2 regions of the Paenibacillus sp. W2I17 genome follow, and region 2 is predicted to be linked to the other one. Evidence: riboswitches for the same ligand, from Rfam matches in the RefSeq annotation. Region 2 holds a riboswitch; the other holds the start of a gene.

Region 1 (9,804 bases), 500 kb from region 2:
GATTTTGCTTGAAGTGTTGAAAAGACTGACCTATCTCACGCCGGATGACGTCTCCGGACATGCACTCAAATCCTATTTTGAATGTTACATTCCCCATATTCAGGTGGAAAAAGTCGAGAAGATGAGTGCGGTCATCAACAAGGTTCTTACTGGTATGAGTGCAATGTTCGTTGAAGGGGACCGCTCGGTCTTAATTATGGATACCCGGAGTTATCCGGTTCGTTCACCGGAAGAACCTTCATTGGAAAGGGTCGTCCGCGGTTCCAGAGACGGCTTTACCGAAACACTCCTGACCAATGTAACCTTGGTCCGTCGAAGAATACGCGACCCAGGACTGAAATTTGAGATCATGCAGGTGGGGCGGAGAACACAAACCGACGTCTGCGTGGTGTACATTGACGATATTGTGGATAAAGTGCAGGTAGATTCCGTTCGTGAAAAAATACAGCGAGTGGATATCGATGGTATTCCCGCAGCCGACAAGCAGCTGGAAGAAGCGATTATCAACAAGGGTTGGAATCCGTTCCCACTCGTTCGTTATTCGGAACGACCGGATGTTACAGCTTCCCATTTGCTGGAAGGACGAGTTGTCATTTTTGTAGACACTTCCCCGAGTGTGATGATTTTGCCTACGACCTTCTTCGATCTGTGTGAACATGCGGAGGAGAACAGACAAACGGCATTGATGGGGACGTATTTACGGTGGGTGCGTTTTGCAGGGATTCTCATATCGTTATTTTTGCTACCACTATGGCTTCTCATGGTTATTGACCCTTCGATTAAACCGATGGGACTTGACTTCATTGGTCCGCAGGAAAATGTAAAGTTACCGCTGATTCTACAGTTTCTACTGATCGAACTGGGCGTCGATTTATTACGGATGGCAGCGGTTCATACGCCTACACCTCTGGCATCGGCCATGGGCTTGATCGCGGCAATTCTAGTCGGGGATATCGCCGTCAAAACAGGATATTTTGTCAATGAAGTTGTACTCTATATGGCTATCGCAGCCATCGGTATGTTTGCTACGCCGAGTTACGAGCTGGGTCTTGCCAACAGGTTAGTCAGGTTAGTTCTGCTCATTGCAGTAGCGATATTCAAGGTTCCGGGGATTGGTCGTGGGCTGTACATTGCTCATATTGGCGCTTACCGTTCACCGGTCGTACAATTCTTCGTATCTCTGGCCTTTTATACCGTTTAATGCAAAAGCCCTGGGCAATTTTTTATTCCGGCTTCCGTTGCTGGAAAATAAAAAACGTCCATCATTCAATAAAACCCGTGACAACACCAAAATGTCCGATGATCCGGACGGGGAACTGCGAAAAAGTAAAAAACACAAATGATCTTCCGAAAAATCCATTCATCTCGCTGCCTAATTTGATATACTGGTGTAAAATCATTGGAATATCAATTGTTCCAGTATATAAAAAGTGAGGAATGCAGATTATGTATTTACATGGTACAAGTAAAATAAATGCGCAAGGACATCTGGAGATTGGCGGAGTTGATGCAACAGATCTGAAAGAACAATTTGGAACTCCCCTGTACGTTGTGGACGAGCAATTGGTTCGCGAGCGTTGCAGAGAATACATGGAAGCATTCCGTGCTTCCGGATTGGGCTTCCAGGTTGCTTACGCAAGTAAAGCATTCTGTGTAATGGCGATGTGTGCCCTTGCAGCTGAAGAAGGACTTTCCCTGGATGTTGTATCTGATGGTGAACTGTTTACTGCACTGCAAGCAGGTTTCCCGGCTGAGCGCATTCACTTCCACGGTAACAACAAAACGCTGGAAGAGATCGAAATGGCTCTTGATGCGGAGATTGGATGCTTTGTTGTTGATAACTTCAATGAATTGCATCTGTTGCAGGCTGTAGCAGCGGACAAAAATCGTAAAGTAAACATTTTGCTTCGTGTGACGCCAGGTGTTGAGGCACATACGCATGAATATATTTCCACAGGTCAAACGGATTCCAAATTTGGATTCGATATTGGCAATGGTACAGCATTTGAAGCGATTGACTTGGCTTCCAAGCAGTCTAACCTGGTATTGCTCGGTGTGCATTCCCACATCGGTTCCCAGATCTTCGAAGTTGAAGGCTTCCAGATGGCTGTTCAACGTGTTGCTGAATTTGCAGCAAGTGTATATGAGCGCCTTAATGTTGCTTTCAAAGTAGTTAACCTTGGTGGTGGATTCGGAATTCGGTATATCGACGGAGATACGCCACTTGAAGTTGCGCAATATGTGAAGGCTATTACAGATGCCGTTAAAAATCATTTTGCTCAAATCGGCTATGCCGTACCTGAGATCTGGGTTGAGCCAGGCCGCAGCATCGTAGGTGAAGCGGGAACAACGTTGTATACCGTTGGAACAAGCAAAGACATTCCAGGCGTGCGTAAATACGTTGCCGTTGATGGTGGTATGACCGATAACCCACGTCCTGCTTTGTATGAATCCAAGTACGAAGCCGTGCTTGCGAATCGTGCGAATGAGGCTGCTCAGGAAACGGTATCTGTCGCTGGTAAATGCTGCGAGAGTGGCGATATGTTGATCTGGGATCTGGATCTGCCAAAAGTAGAAAGCGGCGATCTGCTCGCTGTAGCTTGCACAGGTGCGTATAACTACTCCATGGCGAGCAACTACAACCGGATTCGTCGTCCGGCTGTTGTATTTGTCAAAGACGGTCAAGGAGATGTCGTGGTACGCCGTGAGACGTATCAAGATATCATCCAGAATGACCTGGTACCAGCGCGCATTGCAAAACAGCCAGTAACTCGCTAATTCGTTTTACAGTTAAAGCAGATGAAAAGGGAACTTCCTTTTTTGTCTGCTTTTTGCGTATTTGAGCTAAATCATGAAAAAAGTTGCCGTTTTTTTTGCGATCCAGACATTTTCGGTGTACACTAAGAAAAGTGCTGTAATGCTTGGCCCAGGGTCATGCGTTCTGGCACCATTAACGATGGTCAATACGAAAGGAGTCATTTACATATGGCGAAACAAGCGAAAATTAAATTGGCAAACGGCGGAGAAGTTCTGATCGATCTGTTCGATCAAGAAGCTCCAAACACAGTAGCAAACTTTGAGAAACTGGCTAACTCCGGTTTCTACAATGGTCTTACATTCCACCGCGTTATCCCGGGCTTTGTAGCTCAAGGCGGATGCCCTAACGGTTCCGGTGCAGGTGGCCCAGGTTACACAATCAACTGTGAAATTAACCCGAACAAACATGAGCGCGGAACACTTGCTATGGCACATGCTGGCCGTAACACAGGTGGAAGCCAGTTCTACATCTGCTACCAACCGCAACCACATTTGGATGGACAACATACGGTATTTGGTAAAGTAACTAAAGGTATGGAGTTCGTGGACGCTTTAGAAGGTAAAGACAAAATGGAAACTGTTGAAGTTGTAGAAGCTTAATACCTTCACCTTAACTGGATCCAAACATGAAGTGCTTCTTTTATAGAAGCACTTTTTTTATTTTTTTACATACTTGAAATCGATGATTAGAAAGGATGAATCAAACCTTGGATATGGTTACTCAGCTAAGCTTGTTAAAACAAATTTATAGTGAGCGCACGTTGTGGGATGAAGAACTGCAGGCATCGCGGCATGTCGTTCCGGATAGTCTATCCGTAAAGGATCGAGAAGCGCTTGAGGCAGCCGGGCATGAACCGAATCGATTTGTACGTCCACAACATGATGAAACGATTACTGAGCTGAAAAAAGTTGCAAATCAATGGACGATCAATGATGCAGCGCAGGCCTTTGTATCCTCTTTGTGGTCAGCACCCATGATCTGGCGCTCGTTGCTTACGGGCAAGCTTATTGCGAGCAGTATGCCAAGTCATGAACATACGCCATATCCATCTTCGAACACTTGTAAGATCTGCGGATTAAGTGTAGATCAAGCAACCGACACAACGCTGCAATGGTATTGGCGGATGACCAATGGAACCCCGTTGGACGGTGATCCTTTTGGATATGTGTTGGCACTTCGAGAGCTGGCTGCCGCGCAGGAGCTTCCAATACCCAATGAGTACGACCGCTGGACATTCCGTGCGGTGTTAACGGTGCTGCGCGAATTACCTCCCAAAACACGTTACAGCAAGGCAGCAGTAGCGCTCAAGAAGGAACGTCTTTTGCCTACACAGAAGGAATATGCCTACCGTGATTTGCTTGAGACGTTAGCTCTGATTGGCATATTGGATACGCCGGAACATCCCGGAATGATCACGGAATTTACCTCTTACATGCAGCGTGACGCACGCCCCAATGTGCGGGTTGAAGTGCAGGCCCCTCTGGCGTGGTGGGACTCATCTGTCGGAATTAATGAGAACAACCTGAACAAGATATTTCATGATTTTGATCTGAATAATATATCTCTTGCGGATAAGCCTGATGAGAGTCCAGCTGTAAAGGACACGATCTTAGGGGCATTGGAGAAGAAGAGAAGTGTTCGCGGAAAAGTGCCAAAGGCATCTCCTGATGCAGGTACCGGGGAGGTACAGTCTGGAGATGTGTATGCTGTTCGGGTCCGGGAAGGCGTATGGGTGACTGTATACTGTCACGAAGTCAGAGACAAGCGTGTCATCGTCGAATATCTGGAGGGTGTCTTTCCAGAGATGCCGGGAAAAGCAGATTTGCATGGGACGTTTCGACCGAGAGCGAATGGACGCTGGAAATGCTCGGCTATTGCGATTGATTCCACAAGTTGGGTCAGAAGGGTGGCAAGAGAGTTCCCGCTTCCGACTTCGCCCCTGCAAGAACCTGACCGCATTCCATTTCATAATGCTAAAGAATTAAAGCATATGGCGAGCTGGTGTTTTCCTGATATGTAGAATGATACGATGGATGTGAAAATGTGCCTCCAAGCAAAAAACGTACCTCCTTAAGAGGAAGCGGTTTTTTGTTGTTTCTTAGCTTATTAAAAGTTAGTATGTGACAAAAAGGAACAAAAAACAATTGATTTTTTGGCATTAAAGTGCTAACATCCAAGTAATAACGAAAGCAATCCTTCAGGGCAGGGTGCAATTCCCTACCGGCGGTGATGCAGGAAGTGTAAGGACCTATGTGTCCAGCACTTGATGCAAAGTCCGTGACCTGTCTGCCATTGGCAGATGGCTGATCTGGTGTAATTCCAGAACCGACAGTATAGTCTGGATGGGAGAAGGAGAGGTGCAGACCTAACAGGTTTGCATTCAGCAGGAGTATTGCTGCACGGTCACGATGTGTGATGTCTTGCACTGTGCAGGGAAGATCCGGTTACGCCGGACAGTTCCATACATATGCCGCACTATAAAAGCTCTTTACCTGTAATTGATGTTCATTAAGGTATGTGTCTATTTTCACTTGTCCGAAATGAAGTTTTGGGCAAAGTGTTGGCGTGCTGTATCCATTTCACTCCTGCTGGTGACATTTGTCTCTCATCATCCCCATCGAACTGATTGTTCGACGGGGATTTTTTAATAAACAAGACTTTAAACCGCGGGGTGAACGGATTTGGAAATGATCAATGATGAATTTTATATGGCACTTGCATTGGATATGGCGGAACGAGCACAGGGACAGACTGGGATTAATCCGGTCGTTGGATGTGTAGTTGTGAAAGAGGGTCGTATTGTAGGCCTGGGAAGCCATCTGAAACGTGGAACCGGTCATGCAGAGGTGCATGCACTTAACATGGCAGGCAGTGATGCAGAAGGAAGTACGGTATACGTTACACTTGAGCCTTGTAGTCATTATGGCAAGACGCCACCTTGTAGTGAACGCCTGATTCATGAAAAGGTGAAACGTGTTGTGGTATGTTGTGAAGATCCAAATCCGCAAGTATCCGGCAGGGGCATAAGCATGCTTCGTCAACAAGGCATTGAAGTTGAAGTTGGCGTACTGCGTGAGCGTGGAAGACGCATGAATGAAAAATTCATTAAATTTATTACAACGGGTCTACCTTTTGTGACACTGAAGACGGCTACTACTTTGGACGGCAAAATTGCTACTCGCAGCGGAGACAGCAAGTGGATCTCCAACGAGCCCGCTCGTGAGATTGTGCATGCCCTTCGTCATCGTCACCAGGGAATTATGGTTGGCGTCGACACAGTGATTGCCGATAATCCGGAACTTACAACCCGTTTGCAAGTCGAAGGCATTAGTCCAGTGCGCATTGTGGTGGATTCCAAGTTACGTCTTCCCGTAGGTGCCAAAATGGTTAAGGATGGTCTTGCTCCAACATGGGTGCTGACAACAGACGAAGCCAGTCCTGAAGCTGCTGAACGTTTGGAAGCCTACGGCGTCGAAATTATACGCTGTGGTCCTGGACCACGTGTGGATCTGTTAAACGGACTTAGCAAGTTGGGTGAGCGTGAGATTGGTTCAATTTTGCTTGAAGGTGGAGGCACCTTGAATGGAGCCATGCTGGAGGCACGGTTGGTTGATCGACTGCTGATGTTTATCGCTCCAAAGATTGTAGGCGGTTATGATACACCTGGAAGCTTCCGCTTCGAGGGTGTGGAACGTATGAATCAGGCGATTCAATTGAATCAGTTGGAGATCGAACAAGTTGGAGATAATATCAGCATTGGCGGTATTCCAGTGTGGCCTGAATAAATAAATGAATTTGAAAAAAAGTAAGTTAGGTTCTTTATAACTTGAAAAAGGGAGGCGGCAGCATGTTTACCGGTTTGGTGGAAGAAGTCGGTCAGATCCGGCGTATTGGTCGGAAAGGCGAAGCGATGGTCCTGAATATCGGAGCTTCCGCCATCATGGACGATCTGAAGATTGGTGATAGTGTAGCAGTGAACGGCGTGTGCTTAACTGCGACAACGCTCGAAGGTGGAGGTTTTACCGCTGATGTAATGCCTGAAACCTACCGCCATACCAATCTCAGTCAGCTGCAATCTGGGAGTAAAGTTAATCTGGAGCGGGCCATGCAATCAGGTGGTCGTTTTGGCGGACATATCGTTCAGGGCCATGTCGATGGTACTGGAGTGATTGGCAGTATAACACGTGATCAGAATGCAATTGTGTTTGAGATCAAACCTGATGATCACCAGTTGTTCAAATATCTGATCCCCAAAGGATCGGTTACACTGGATGGCATTAGCTTGACCGTTGTCCATACGTCGGATACCGCATTCACGGTTTCCATTATCCCGCATACCATTGGTGAAACTGTACTAAATGTGAAAAAGACAGGGGATACCATTAATATCGAATGCGATATTTTGGGCAAATATGTGGATCATCTGCTCCAGTATGGGAGAGGACATCGGGAGACAGGTGCTGGCAAGCCGCGCAGTATCAGTGAAGATTTTCTCGCCAATCACGGATTTGCATAAATAGAGAACAGAAAAAAACTGGAGGTGGACCAATGTCAGAACAATCCATTCTGGACACAATAGAAGAAGCCATATATGATCTCATGCGTGGTAAACCCGTCATTGTTGTGGATGATGAAGATCGGGAGAATGAGGGCGATTTTATCGCTTTGGCCGAAAAGGCGACACCTGAAGTCATTAATTTCATGATTACTGAAGGTAGAGGTCTGGTCTGTGTTCCGATTACACAACAACGTGCGGACGAACTTAACCTGAAACCGATGGTTCAACAAAATACGGATTTCCATGGAACAGCCTTCACCGTTTCTGTGGACCACAAAGATACGACAACAGGTATTTCGGCACATGAACGCTCTATTACTGTGAAAGGTCTGATCGATCCTGAGGCGAAAGCTGGGGACTTCCGTAAGCCTGGTCACATGTTCCCGTTGATTGCAAAAGACGGCGGTGTACTTCGGCGTGCCGGACATACGGAAGCTGCAGTAGATCTCGCTATCATGTGTGGTTCCTACCCTGCTGGCGTTATCTGTGAAGTGATTAAGGAAGATGGCACGATGGCCAGACTTCCGGATCTGCAGGAGATTGCCCGCAAACATGATCTGAAGCTGATCAGTATTCAGGACATGATTCGTTACCGTAACGAAAAAGAGCAGCTGGTTCAACGTGAAGTGGCTGTACGCATGCCAACGGACTTTGGTGAGTTTCAAGCGGTGGCTTATACAAATGCTGTGGACAATAAGGAACATGTGGCTTTGGTCAAAGGAGAAATTGATGGTTCGAAACCTGTGCTAGTACGTGTGCACTCTGAATGTTTGACAGGTGATGTGTTCCATTCGCATCGTTGTGACTGTGGTCCGCAGTTTGATGCGGCACTCAAACAGATTCACGAGGAAGGCAATGGCGTACTGCTCTATATGAGACAGGAAGGTCGGGGTATTGGCCTGATCAACAAACTCAAAGCCTATAAGCTGCAAGAGGAAGGTATGGATACTGTTGATGCAAACCTGAGTTTGGGTTTTGCTGCCGACTTGCGTGATTACGGAATTGGCGCTCAAATTCTGAAAGACCTTGGAGTTCGTCAGATCAGACTGTTAACTAACAACCCTCGTAAAATTAAAGGCCTTGAAGGATATGGACTTGAAGTTGTAGAGCGTGTCGCGATCCAGATGGAGGAGAACGAGGACAATACGGTGTATCTTCATACCAAGCAAGCCAAGCTGGGGCATATGCTCAAGTTTGATGATATCGAGCAAAACGAACAGTAAATATATTTTTAGATGAATAACGTTCACCATGTAATTTATGGAAGAGATTAATTAGGGATTTCCGTTACTTACATTACATTATACCGTTAGGGAGATGACATGAATGGCACAATTTTTTGAAGGACATTTAGTATCAGAAGGATTAAGATATGGAGTTGTTGTTGGACGTTTCAACGAATTCATCACGAGCAAATTGCTTAGCGCAGCGCTCGATGCATTCAAACGTCACGGCGTGAAGGATGAGGAAGTGGATGTAGCTTGGGTCCCAGGTGCGTTCGAAATCCCTTTGATTGCGCAGAAAATGGCGGAGAGCGGCAAGTATGATGCAGTAATTACCTTGGGAACTGTCATTCGTGGGTCCACTACGCATTACGATTATGTGTGCAACGAGATGGCTAAAGGGATAGCGGCAATTAACCTGAAAACTGGCGTGCCTACGATCTTTGGACTGGTTACAACAGAAAATATTGAACAAGCGATTGAACGTGCCGGAACCAAGGCGGGTAACAAAGGTTGGGATGCAGCTACGGCGGCAATTGAGATGGCAAACTTGACGAAACAGCTAAAATAGTGCTTATTTAATAGTAGTGCCCTGCTTTGCGCAGACGAACACGGGAAACCGGATTCGGACGGCTTAGCAGGGTTTTGTATTTTTCTGGCGGGAGGATTCGTCTAGTGACGGTAGTTACATACAAACTGGAGACTTTTGAAGGGCCTTTGGATCTGCTGCTTCATCTGATTGATAAGGCTGAAATTCATATCCAGGATATTCCCATCAGCGATATTACCGATCAATACATGGCGTATCTGCATTCGATGCAGGAACTGGAACTGGATATTACGAGTGAATTTCTGGTCATGGCAGCAACACTGCTGTCGATCAAGAGCAAACTTTTACTGCCCAAACCACCGGTCATTGAGGACTTCGAGGATTATGATTTTATGGAAGAAGAAGATTATGATCCACGTGCAGAGCTGATTGCACGTCTGATAGAATATCGCAAGTACAAGGGAATTGCGCGTCATCTTCATGAACGGGAGTGGGAACGCAGCCTTATATTTTCCAAAGAGCCCGAGGATCTGCGCCCCTATATGCCCGTAGAAGCCCAATCAAACCCGGTTGAGGGTTTACACACCTCTGACCTGATTGCAGCCTTTCAGAAGGCGCTACGCAAGGCTGAGAAGCGCACAACTGTAACCCGAAT
Region 2 (9,804 bases):
CTGGAACAACGACTCCGTTTTTTTCCTCCAGTTCCTGAATAGCTGCCATCCATTGATACTGGTGATAACGGTCACGTGCTAACATTTTACGGAAAGTAGCCCGTACGCCTTCATCTGTTGTCATATGGTACAGTCTTGCTACCTGAAGGCGACCCTGACTCTCGGCATGCAAATTGGAACGCATGTCTGCAAGCAAGTTACCGCTTGCCACGATATAAGAACCATTCCACGGAACACCGTTTGAGTTGGTTGGCAAACCACCAAGACCGCTGACGAGCAGATGTTGTGGGTTGATACCGCCCATAATTGCAGCTGTCACAGGATCCTCAGCGGCTTGTTGTTGTTCCTCAGGAGTAGCACCATCCAGCAACTGACTGATCAATGAGCAGAGCATCTCGACATGTCCAATTTCTTCGGTGCCAATATCCATGAGCATATCTTTATATTTCTCTTCACCTCGACAATTGAAGCCCTGAAAAAGATACTGCATCATGACGGTCATTTCACCAAATTGTCCTCCCAATACTTCTTGAACCTGACGTGCCAGCATGGGATCGGGACGATCTACTTTGACTTCAAATTGCAACTCTTTTTGATGTCGAAACATATGATTCCCTCCAATAATGTTTAAATTTCTGAATGAATTCAAAATTTTATTAACCTGATCATTGGAAATTAAACAGTAAAATAGCAAAAAGACAAAGCAGAAGAATGGGGGCTTCTCCTGCTTTGTCTCTTCAATTCACTACAACATATTGTACACGTCTTCCAATGAACTCTATTCTGAATCCGGTCTTTTGACTTGAAGCGGTGGGGGAATAAGCCAACCTTTTTCTTTGTTCATTTGAAGAATTCGGAGGCCTAGAGCTGTTTTGGTCGCATGATATTTAGCAAATAGCGCGCCAATATCTTCTCTGATCGATTGCCCAATCGTTTGGCTTGCAGCAACCAGACCCATGGCTGTATCGGCTGTTACTTTTGCAGCAATCTCAGGATCTGTGAATCTTGCGCCAGCCGGGATATCCTCAAACTCAACATGTGGTCTTTTCTGGCAGTGTTGGTGCAGGGGCAATACCATTTTCAGTCAATAGTGTATCGCATTCTTTAATTTCGAGTTTGGCTTGGTCCAGCAGATCTTCCAATATTTTCTTTAAATCTTTATCTCCTGCATGACTCATATAAGCTTGATAGCAAGACACAGCGCCTTTGGCTATTGTGGAACATTGCCATACACTAAAGATTTCACCATAATGCATCGGCTCGTTCTTGGGGTTGCCACTTAGAATACCCATGATTTGATTTCCCTCCAGTATGTTAATTTACCACCAACTTATGATCGCCTGTATTCTATAAAATTATGCACTGAACAGGGAATGGAGGATGTCATATAGATTAACATCATATTTATTATGTAAACCAAATGAATCCAAACTATTTTATCTTGTTATTCAAAAAGGAAAAACCAGCAGAACAGGTCTGCTGGTAGGAGTGCAACGTGTATTTTTAGACTGGAAAAAGTGGGTTACCATTCATCCCGATCCATAATTCTGACTTTTCAAGCTGTCCAGCCAGATGTAATAACCAATCTTCACGTCCCTTGGTTGCCATCACCTGAACACCCATTGGCAAACCTTCTGGTGTCATATGAAGAGGCACACTAATCGCAGGTTGGCCTGTCAGATTCGCAAGCTGGGTGAACGGAGTATAGGTGAGACTCGGCTCAAACATTTCATAGATGAGTTGCTGCTGCTGGGTCTTGTCCAATTCACTAATTCGCATCAGATTACGGATCTGTTCGTCATGAGGTGTTAATTCACCAATCTTAGGCGCAGGAAAAGCATTAACAGGTGTGACGTAGAAGTCATAACGTTCAAACAAGGTAGACATCTGAGCTGCAGCTACATCCCATTCTGCTAAGCTATGTACAAATTCCGCAGCGGACACCTTTTTGCCAGCTTCAGCCAGAACCCAGGATTCAATCTCCATATCATCAGAGGTCAGAGCCCGGCCCATGGATCGTTCCATGGAAGAGATCATGGCGGCCATCTCACCACTGTTCATCATGTAATAGTTCTCCATCAACCTGACTCCATTGACTGGACTCAGTTTTTCTTCAACATGATGACCTTGATCTTCCAACCAGCGAACGAGCTTGTATACAGACTCTTTGGCTTCTGCGCTGACAGGTGTGCCCACGGGCGAATCCGTTGTGTATGCAATTTTCAGTTTTCGTTGATGTGGATAGCTCATATCAGCCAAGTAACTGCCTGGAAAGAGTGGAGCATGGAACGCAGCTTCGGGTTGAATGACTTGCAAAGTATCGAGCAGGGCGGCGCTGTCCCGAACCGAGCGGGATAGGGCAAAATCAATGGATGCGCCTTGCCATTGACGACCAACTCCAGGCCCCACAGGTGTCCGTCCGCGCGTTGGCTTTAATCCAAACAATCCGCTAAAGGAAGCCGGGATACGAATCGAACCTCCTCCGTCACTGGCTCCGGCAAGAGGAACAATACCCGAAGCTACAGCAGCAGCGGCACCACCACTTGACCCACCTGGGGAGTGATTGATATTCCATGGATTGCGAGTTGGGCCATGAAGACGGGGCTCGGTAATATTTTTCAAACCAAATTCAGGCGTATTGGTATGTCCTATGAAGATAAAGCCTGCATCACGGAGTCGAGTGACAAAATTGGAATTGCGTAATGCCCGATGCTCGCTGAACAAACGGGAGCCTGAAGTCAGAAATTCACCTTCCAAGGATTGCGAGATATCTTTCAGGAGCAGGGGAACACCGGCAAAGGGTTGTTCTCCAGGGCGAACCAAACCGGCTTCCTCCCGTGCGCGATTTTCATATGTACGAATAACCGCATTAAGTTGCGGATTCACTTCTTCAAGGCGTGCAAACGCCGCTTCCAGCATTTCAACCGGGGATATCTCCCGGGATCGGATCAGTTCAGCCAAACCTACGGCGTCGTAGGAGGTATATGAGAATGAAGACATCATGATCGTTCCTCTCTGAATATAATTCATCTGTTTATTCCATATGTCATCGTACCACCGGATTGGATAAAAGACAAAACATAGAAGAGACTTAGCGCGATGATTTTGATATTCGGTATGAGAGGAGGGAAAAGAGGGGCATTTGCATTTGCGATATAGAAATAAAGCGCAGGTTTAATAGCTCATATTGCTAATTGAGAAAATAATCGAGTAATATCGAGTAATGGAAATAAAAAAACCACTGCTCATCTAATTTGATGTGCAATGGTTTTATTTTATATTTGACTATTTGTTGATATGTGAACCTCAGATATATCCACTTACTCTGTACGCAGCTTCGGTGCAGCATCAGCCGCAGTTGATGATCTTTCCTGCTGTCTGGAAATGGCGAAGAGGGCCACCCAGATCAGGATAAAACCAAGCAGCTGCTCCCATGTAATTAGTGTACGGAAAGCAATCCAGTTCACTAACACACCCGCCATCGGGAAGCTAAGTTCTGCGAGTGTTGCAACAGATGCTTTGGTTGACGACAGACCTTTGTAATACAACAGAAGACTGAGCAAACCTGGTAACAATGCCTGACCGAGAATGTTGAGGATGACAGCAGTCTGTTCACCCGTTCCGGACGGAAACGTCCATGCCGCACCTTCATTCCACGTCATAAAGATCAGAAGCGGGAGAGCAACTACAAAGCGCAGGGAGGTGACCGTTTCATAACGCGCCTGTCCCAGCATCAATCGGCCCATAACGGTTGAACCTCCCCATAAGGCAGCAGCCCCAAGGGATAACAAGCTTCCAGCATGAATCCAGTTGTCCCAGTTACCTAATGGCAATGTGAAGCCAAATGTAAGCAGGTAGGTTCCTGCTAATGCAATGAAGAACAATCCACCGAAGCGACGTGGCAAGGTTTCTTTTAATAACAGTTTAGCCAGCACGATGGCGAAGAGTGGTTGCATTTTTTGTAATAAAAGTACCGTATTCGGATCATTATGTGTTAGTGCCATGGTGAACAATACCGTTGCGAGTGCTGATCCTCCCCATGAGATAAAAATCACGGCAATCCAGTGGCGAGCACGCAGGTTTTTCAGGTCAGACCGGAATTTCCACAGCACGGGAATGGCAATAAGACTGACGATGATGTGTTCCACAAGTACAATCTGCGTGGATGTCATCGTGTTTAGCAAAATAATGCGGAAGAGTGGGTCGACACCCCATAAGGCGGCGCCGAGAACTACAAGCCAGAATCCGGTATTACTTCGTTCATTGCGGTAAACAGGTGATGCTGCTGATGTCTTTTCCATATTCAGGACTCCTTCGTCAGAACACGGAATCTTCAGTTGGCAAAATCGACAAAAGCCCCCGTTTTGGTATATACCAAATAAACGGGGGCTCATCCAAGGACATGCGTCAGGAAAGAGGCCTTCCCGTGAACGGCATGTCAATGTGTTGATCTTCTCTCATCCGGACTGTACCGTCGGCCTTGGATTCACACCAAGTCAGTCGCTAAATGTCCTTTGTTAAGAACTTATAGCGAGTCGCGGGCTGGTTCCGAAGAACATCACCGCCGGTTGGGAATTGCACCCTACCCCGAAGATCCTATTCAATTATATAGTGTGTTGAACAAGCTGTAACATTAATAAGTTCATCTTATTCCTGTAAGCGCTAGCAGTTCAAGCATTTTTTTTAGAAAATGATTTTCCAGCTTCCTTGCTGTCTGCGAAGGAGCACGATCTGACCTGCGTGATACGCATCATGGAGTACCCAGCGAGCTAGTTCGTGTGCCCATTTCTCTTCGGAATCCATATATGCGGCTTCAAGATCTGACTCTTGTAGTGCAGCCAATTGATCTCGCAACTGTTGGGCTAATCGAGTTGTACCCTGTAGCAGTGTATTCCATCCGGCTGCGTCCGTTGGATCTCCAGGATTCCCAAATGTGTATTCATTGGAGTCTACAGCAGGAAGGGTGGGCTCCTTACCTTGCATGCGACATAATAAGCGATGGTTGTAATAATACATATGGTTAACCAACTGCCAGATGCTTAATCCCCCTGAGGGTGGAATCCAGGCTGCTTGTTCTGCTGTAAGCCCCTCCAAGGATTTCGACAAAGGTACAATCCAATTACATTGATCCCAAGTATCATCCTTTTGAATAAGTAACACATCTAGTGCTGTTGTTTTTGTCATTGCCTTTTCCTCCTTGCGTATAATTGTGATGTAACTAGCTAAAACTGATTAATGAGGTTACACTTAATATAACACATCAAAGATGAGTTGTAACCTTCTTTATTTAATTAGATGGTTACAATAAACGGAGGTATATATGGACAGGTTATGGACCGATTTTGTAAACAGCGATTATCACGACTGGCGTGGGGGAGATCGATCGGAGGACAGGCTTGGGAAGGCGAGCTGGCAGCAAGACTTTCTGGATCGATGGCAACTTAACGCTTCTGTCCCTGCATCTCCAGAAGATGAGTTGTCGATGAGAAACTTCAGGAACGAATTGATGGCTCTTGGAGCCCGCTTGTCTTCCGGAGCATCACTAAGCGGATATAGATAAACAATGGTTGAACGGCGTTATGCAAGCAGGGCATGTGAGAAGAACATTGACTACAATTGATCAGGAACTGAAACTCCAACTGGTAGCTGTAGAAGCACATTGGAGTCAGGTTATGGCTGAGGTAGCTGCTGACTTTGCTTTGACTTTGGTAGAGGGAGAAGGCGGCAGGATCCGGATCTGTGATAATTCGGATTGTCGCTGGATGTTCTATGATGATACCCGAAGCAGAACACAGAAGTACTGTGATGATAAGATGTGTGGAAATCTGATGAAGGTCAGAAGATTTCGGGCGAAACGAAAATCCCAAAATTGATAAATACTAACAATAACTATATAATGTATATATACTAGCGAAAAAATAGTCAGAAGCAGTACGGATTCGTAAGCAGGATGTGATCGTCTTTCAAACCAAATCAGATGGGAGATGTGTCTTGTGCGGACAAGTTATCTGTTGAAAAATGGCTGTGTGTTGTCGATGGATGCTCGAATTGGACAGTATAAGAGGGCGGACGTTCTGATTCAGGATTCACTGATCATGGCGATCCAGCCCGACCTGGATATTCCGGATGCGGAGATCATTGATGCTTCATCGATGATTATTATGCCTGGGCTGGTGGACACGCATCGGCATATGTGGGAATCACTTGTCAAAACAGCGGGAACCAACTGGTCGTTACCAGTTTATTTGCAAAATCTCTATTATGGTGCGATGGGAAGCAAGCTCCGTCCACAAGATAGTTATATTGCCAACCTGCTCGGTTCCTTGGAAGCGCTTAACGCAGGAGTGACGACAGTGTTGGATTGGAGCATGCCGTATTCCTCTGACCATACGGATGAACTGATTCGTGGACTTCAGGATGCTGGCATTCGGGCGGTATTTGCTCACGGAGTCCCTGGTGAGACGGACTACTGGAATCGGGATAGTCAACTCACGTATTCGAATAATGATGTGAGAAGAGTCAAAGAACGATATTTTTCATCACAGGATCAATTACTTACTTATGGGCTGGCCATTCGTGGTCCGGAGTTCAGTCATTGGGATACAACCGTGAAAGAGATCGAACTAGCACAAGAACTGGATGCGATCTGTTCCATGCATGCCGGATTTGGCAGTTGGGGATCTGTGGATCGCTCGATCAGTCACTTGTACGAAGCGGGACTGTTAAGTCCACGGGTGAATATCGTTCATGGTAACACCATGGGCATGGATGAATACAAAATGCTGGCAGATAGCGGCGCTTCCTTGTCGGTCACACCTGAGGTTGAAATGATGATGGGTCATGGATATCCGGCCACCGGCTATTTTCTTGAACATGGGGGAACCCCTACACTTGGTGTAGATGTGGTAACGTCCACAGGCGGAGATATGTTCTCGCAGATGAAGTTTGCACTTCAGGCTGAACGATCCAGAGCCAATGAACAACTTTTGCAGCAGGGTGAGATGCCTGGTGAGTTGAACTTGCAGTCTAGCCAAGTGCTGAGATTTGCAACTTCAGCTGGTGCCCAAGCATTGGGATTGGAGCAGAAGGTCGGAACGCTGACCCCCGGAAAGGAAGCGGATTTGATCATGATTCGTACTACCGATCTGAATATGTTCCCCGTCCATGATCCAATCGGCGCTGTCGTGCAATTTGCCAATCCATCCAATGTGGATACGGTCTTTGTGGCAGGTAGACTTGTGAAGCGAGAGGGCAAACTTTTGAATGTTGATCTGGATGCGATTCGGGATACGGCGATGCAGAGCAAAGATTATTTGTTAACCCAATACCGGATGTCAGATGCAGAGAGAATTGCTTTCTCGTGAACCTATAGTAAGAAATAAAGGGCCGCATAATGATATGTGGCTCTTTTACATGCCGTCATATCGTGGAATTAGACAGGATAAGGGAGGAAGATACAGCGGAAAAAGACGAAAAGAGCTCTCTTTTTCTTAACTTCAGATAACAAGGTGTTAAAGGTGTTTTTCGCGGAAAATTAGGCTCATAAAAACTGCGCATAATATAAATTATACGCAGTTTTGTTTTAAATCCATTTTCATATTCATCCACGTGCAACAGATCATGATAATATTCGCGAAAAAAGAACAAAATAAGTGATCTTTCAAAATAAATTTAACCAAGCAACGCGATAACGTGTAGAATTCGCTAGGTTTTTATAGGTGATCGATAAGATAGAACAAATGACTTTTTCATAGAACAGATGGAAAACCATCCAATCTCCATTACATCCATAACACATTCAAGATTCATGACGAGAGGAACATGACCATGCGTGAGAACAAACAACGATCTTCATTATTTCGTAAAAAACCAATTGCCTCAGCGTGTGATAACAGCAGTAGATTGAAACGGGCACTCGGTCCGTTGGACTTAACCACACTTGGCGTAGGAGCTATTATTGGTACGGGGATTTTTGTGCTGACCGGTGTAGCTGCCGCAACGTATGCTGGCCCGGGCCTTGTACTGTCATTTTTGCTGGCAGGTATCATATGTGCATTCGCAGCATTGTGTTACTCGGAATTTGCCTCAAGCATACCGGCATCGGGTAGTGCGTACACGTATAGTTATACGGCTTTTGGCGAAGTGATTGCCTGGATTCTGGGATGGGATCTGATATTAGAGTATGGATTCGCGAGTGCGGCGGTAGCCAGTGGATGGTCTGGATACTTCCAGACGTTATTGTCCGGATTTGGATTGGAGTTACCCCATGCGCTGACGAGTGCGTTCAGTCCGGAAAAGGGAACCTATTTTGACATCACGGCTGCTGTCATTACTTTAATTATCACTTTCCTGCTTACCCGAGGGGTGAAGGAAGCGGCTCGTGCGAACGGCATCATGGTAGCGATTAAAATTATTGTTGTGCTGATCTTCATTGGTGTAGGTGTTTTCTATGTAGAGCCAACCAACTGGCAGCCATTTTTGCCTTTTGGTATCTCAGGTGTAACAGCTGGAGCAGCTACGGTATTTTTCGCCTACATCGGATTTGATGCGGTCTCCACAGCGGCAGAAGAAGTTAAACAGCCACAACGGGATTTGCCGATTGGAATTATTGCGTCACTTGCAATCTGTACCGTTCTCTACATTGTTGTATCGTTGATCCTCACAGGGATTGTGCCTTATAACATGCTGAATGTAAGTGATCCGGTTGCATTTGCATTTGAATTTGTTCAATTGAAGGGATTGTCCTGGATTGTATCTCTTGGAGCGATTGCCGGCATTACGACCGTATTGCTGGTCATGATGTATGGTCAGACACGTTTGCTCTATTCCATGTCTCGTGACGGACTACTGTCACCTGTCTTCTCCAAGGTTAGTGGCAAGAGTCAGACACCAGCGGTTGGAACATGGGTTGCAGGCATTATTGTGGCTCTGTTCTCCGGGTTCATCTCACTGGGACATCTGGCGGAGCTTACGAACATCGGAACGTTGTTTGCTTTTGCAGTCGTAAGTCTGGGCATTATTGTGTTGCGTAAAAATAACCCTGATCTCAAACGCGGATTCCGCGTTCCACTTGTGCCACTGATTCCGATTCTGAGTGCCTTGGGTTGCGTATACTTGATGACACGCCTTGCAGCGCTGACATGGATTACGTTTTTTGCTTGGTTGATCATCGGATTGATCATCTACTTTGCGTATGGACGGCATTACAGTCATCTGAATCCGGCACGCCGGATCTCGAGTGCTTTCCGATCGAAGGATAAGTAGACGAGACGAGAACATCTTCATCCGAGAATATTTTCCATTTTCCTCATTTCGTATCGCTCCGGCGAGGCGGGATGGGGATTTTTTTATATATAGAAAGATAAAGGGGGATAACAGCAGGGAAGGTTGGAATTTTCTTCATATATGGGTAAGTAATAAGGAGTATGACCGATATAATTAAGGAGCCGGGGTTGCGGCTAAGCCAAATATGAAATATATTTGGGGTTGTGACATGCCATCAGACATAAGAGAGGGGATGTATCATGAACACACCATTACATACGAATTCAGATCATCAAAATGCAGCTTTTGGATTTGCATTAGCTGACTCATCCGTACTTGCCGAGGCGCGATTAATTGTTTCACAATTAGAGGATTCACAAACCTTACAGTTGGATATTGATCCGCAGCGTCTTCTGAAGGATGGACGTAAGGTATCTGTCATTGCACAACAGTTGGATTCACCGGTCAATCGTCAGGATGCCAATATCATCTATGGTCAGGAGTTAGCATACGTGCAGTATGCTGTTAACCTGAAACCGG

The links. Region 2 has a riboswitch for FMN ahead of QF041_RS02700 (DMT family transporter). Riboswitches for the same ligand answer to the same signal wherever they lie in the genome.
Region 1: linked by a shared signal. The riboswitch ahead of ribD (bifunctional diaminohydroxyphosphoribosylaminopyrimidine deaminase/5-amino-6-(5-phosphoribosylamino)uracil reductase RibD) and the one ahead of QF041_RS02700 (DMT family transporter) in region 2 are both predicted to bind FMN.

Annotation. Positions count from the first base shown of each region.
Region 1 is NZ_JAUSXM010000001.1:74,894-84,697, forward strand. It holds partial or broken gene QF041_RS00400 (spore germination protein) at 1-1,343, shown strand, start outside; gene lysA (diaminopimelate decarboxylase) at 1,447-2,778, shown strand; gene QF041_RS00410 (peptidylprolyl isomerase) at 2,986-3,417, shown strand; gene QF041_RS00415 (hypothetical protein) at 3,531-4,838, shown strand; FMN riboswitch at 5,008-5,176, shown strand; gene ribD (bifunctional diaminohydroxyphosphoribosylaminopyrimidine deaminase/5-amino-6-(5-phosphoribosylamino)uracil reductase RibD) at 5,500-6,603, shown strand; gene ribE (riboflavin synthase) at 6,666-7,334, shown strand; gene QF041_RS00430 (bifunctional 3,4-dihydroxy-2-butanone-4-phosphate synthase/GTP cyclohydrolase II) at 7,367-8,599, shown strand; gene ribH (6,7-dimethyl-8-ribityllumazine synthase) at 8,703-9,170, shown strand; gene QF041_RS00440 (segregation and condensation protein A) at 9,275-9,804, shown strand, end outside.
Region 2 is NZ_JAUSXM010000001.1:579,455-589,258, forward strand. It holds gene QF041_RS02685 (manganese catalase) at 1-607, opposite strand, end outside; partial or broken gene QF041_RS02690 (DUF3231 family protein) at 779-1,292, opposite strand; gene QF041_RS02695 (amidase) at 1,504-3,000, opposite strand; gene QF041_RS02700 (DMT family transporter) at 3,321-4,301, opposite strand; FMN riboswitch at 4,446-4,599, opposite strand; gene QF041_RS02705 (DinB family protein) at 4,684-5,184, opposite strand; gene QF041_RS02710 (ABATE domain-containing protein) at 5,321-5,560, shown strand; gene QF041_RS02715 (CGNR zinc finger domain-containing protein) at 5,595-5,873, shown strand; gene QF041_RS02720 (amidohydrolase family protein) at 5,985-7,364, shown strand; gene bcaP (branched-chain amino acid transporter BcaP) at 7,828-9,264, shown strand; gene QF041_RS02730 (hypothetical protein) at 9,525-9,804, shown strand, end outside.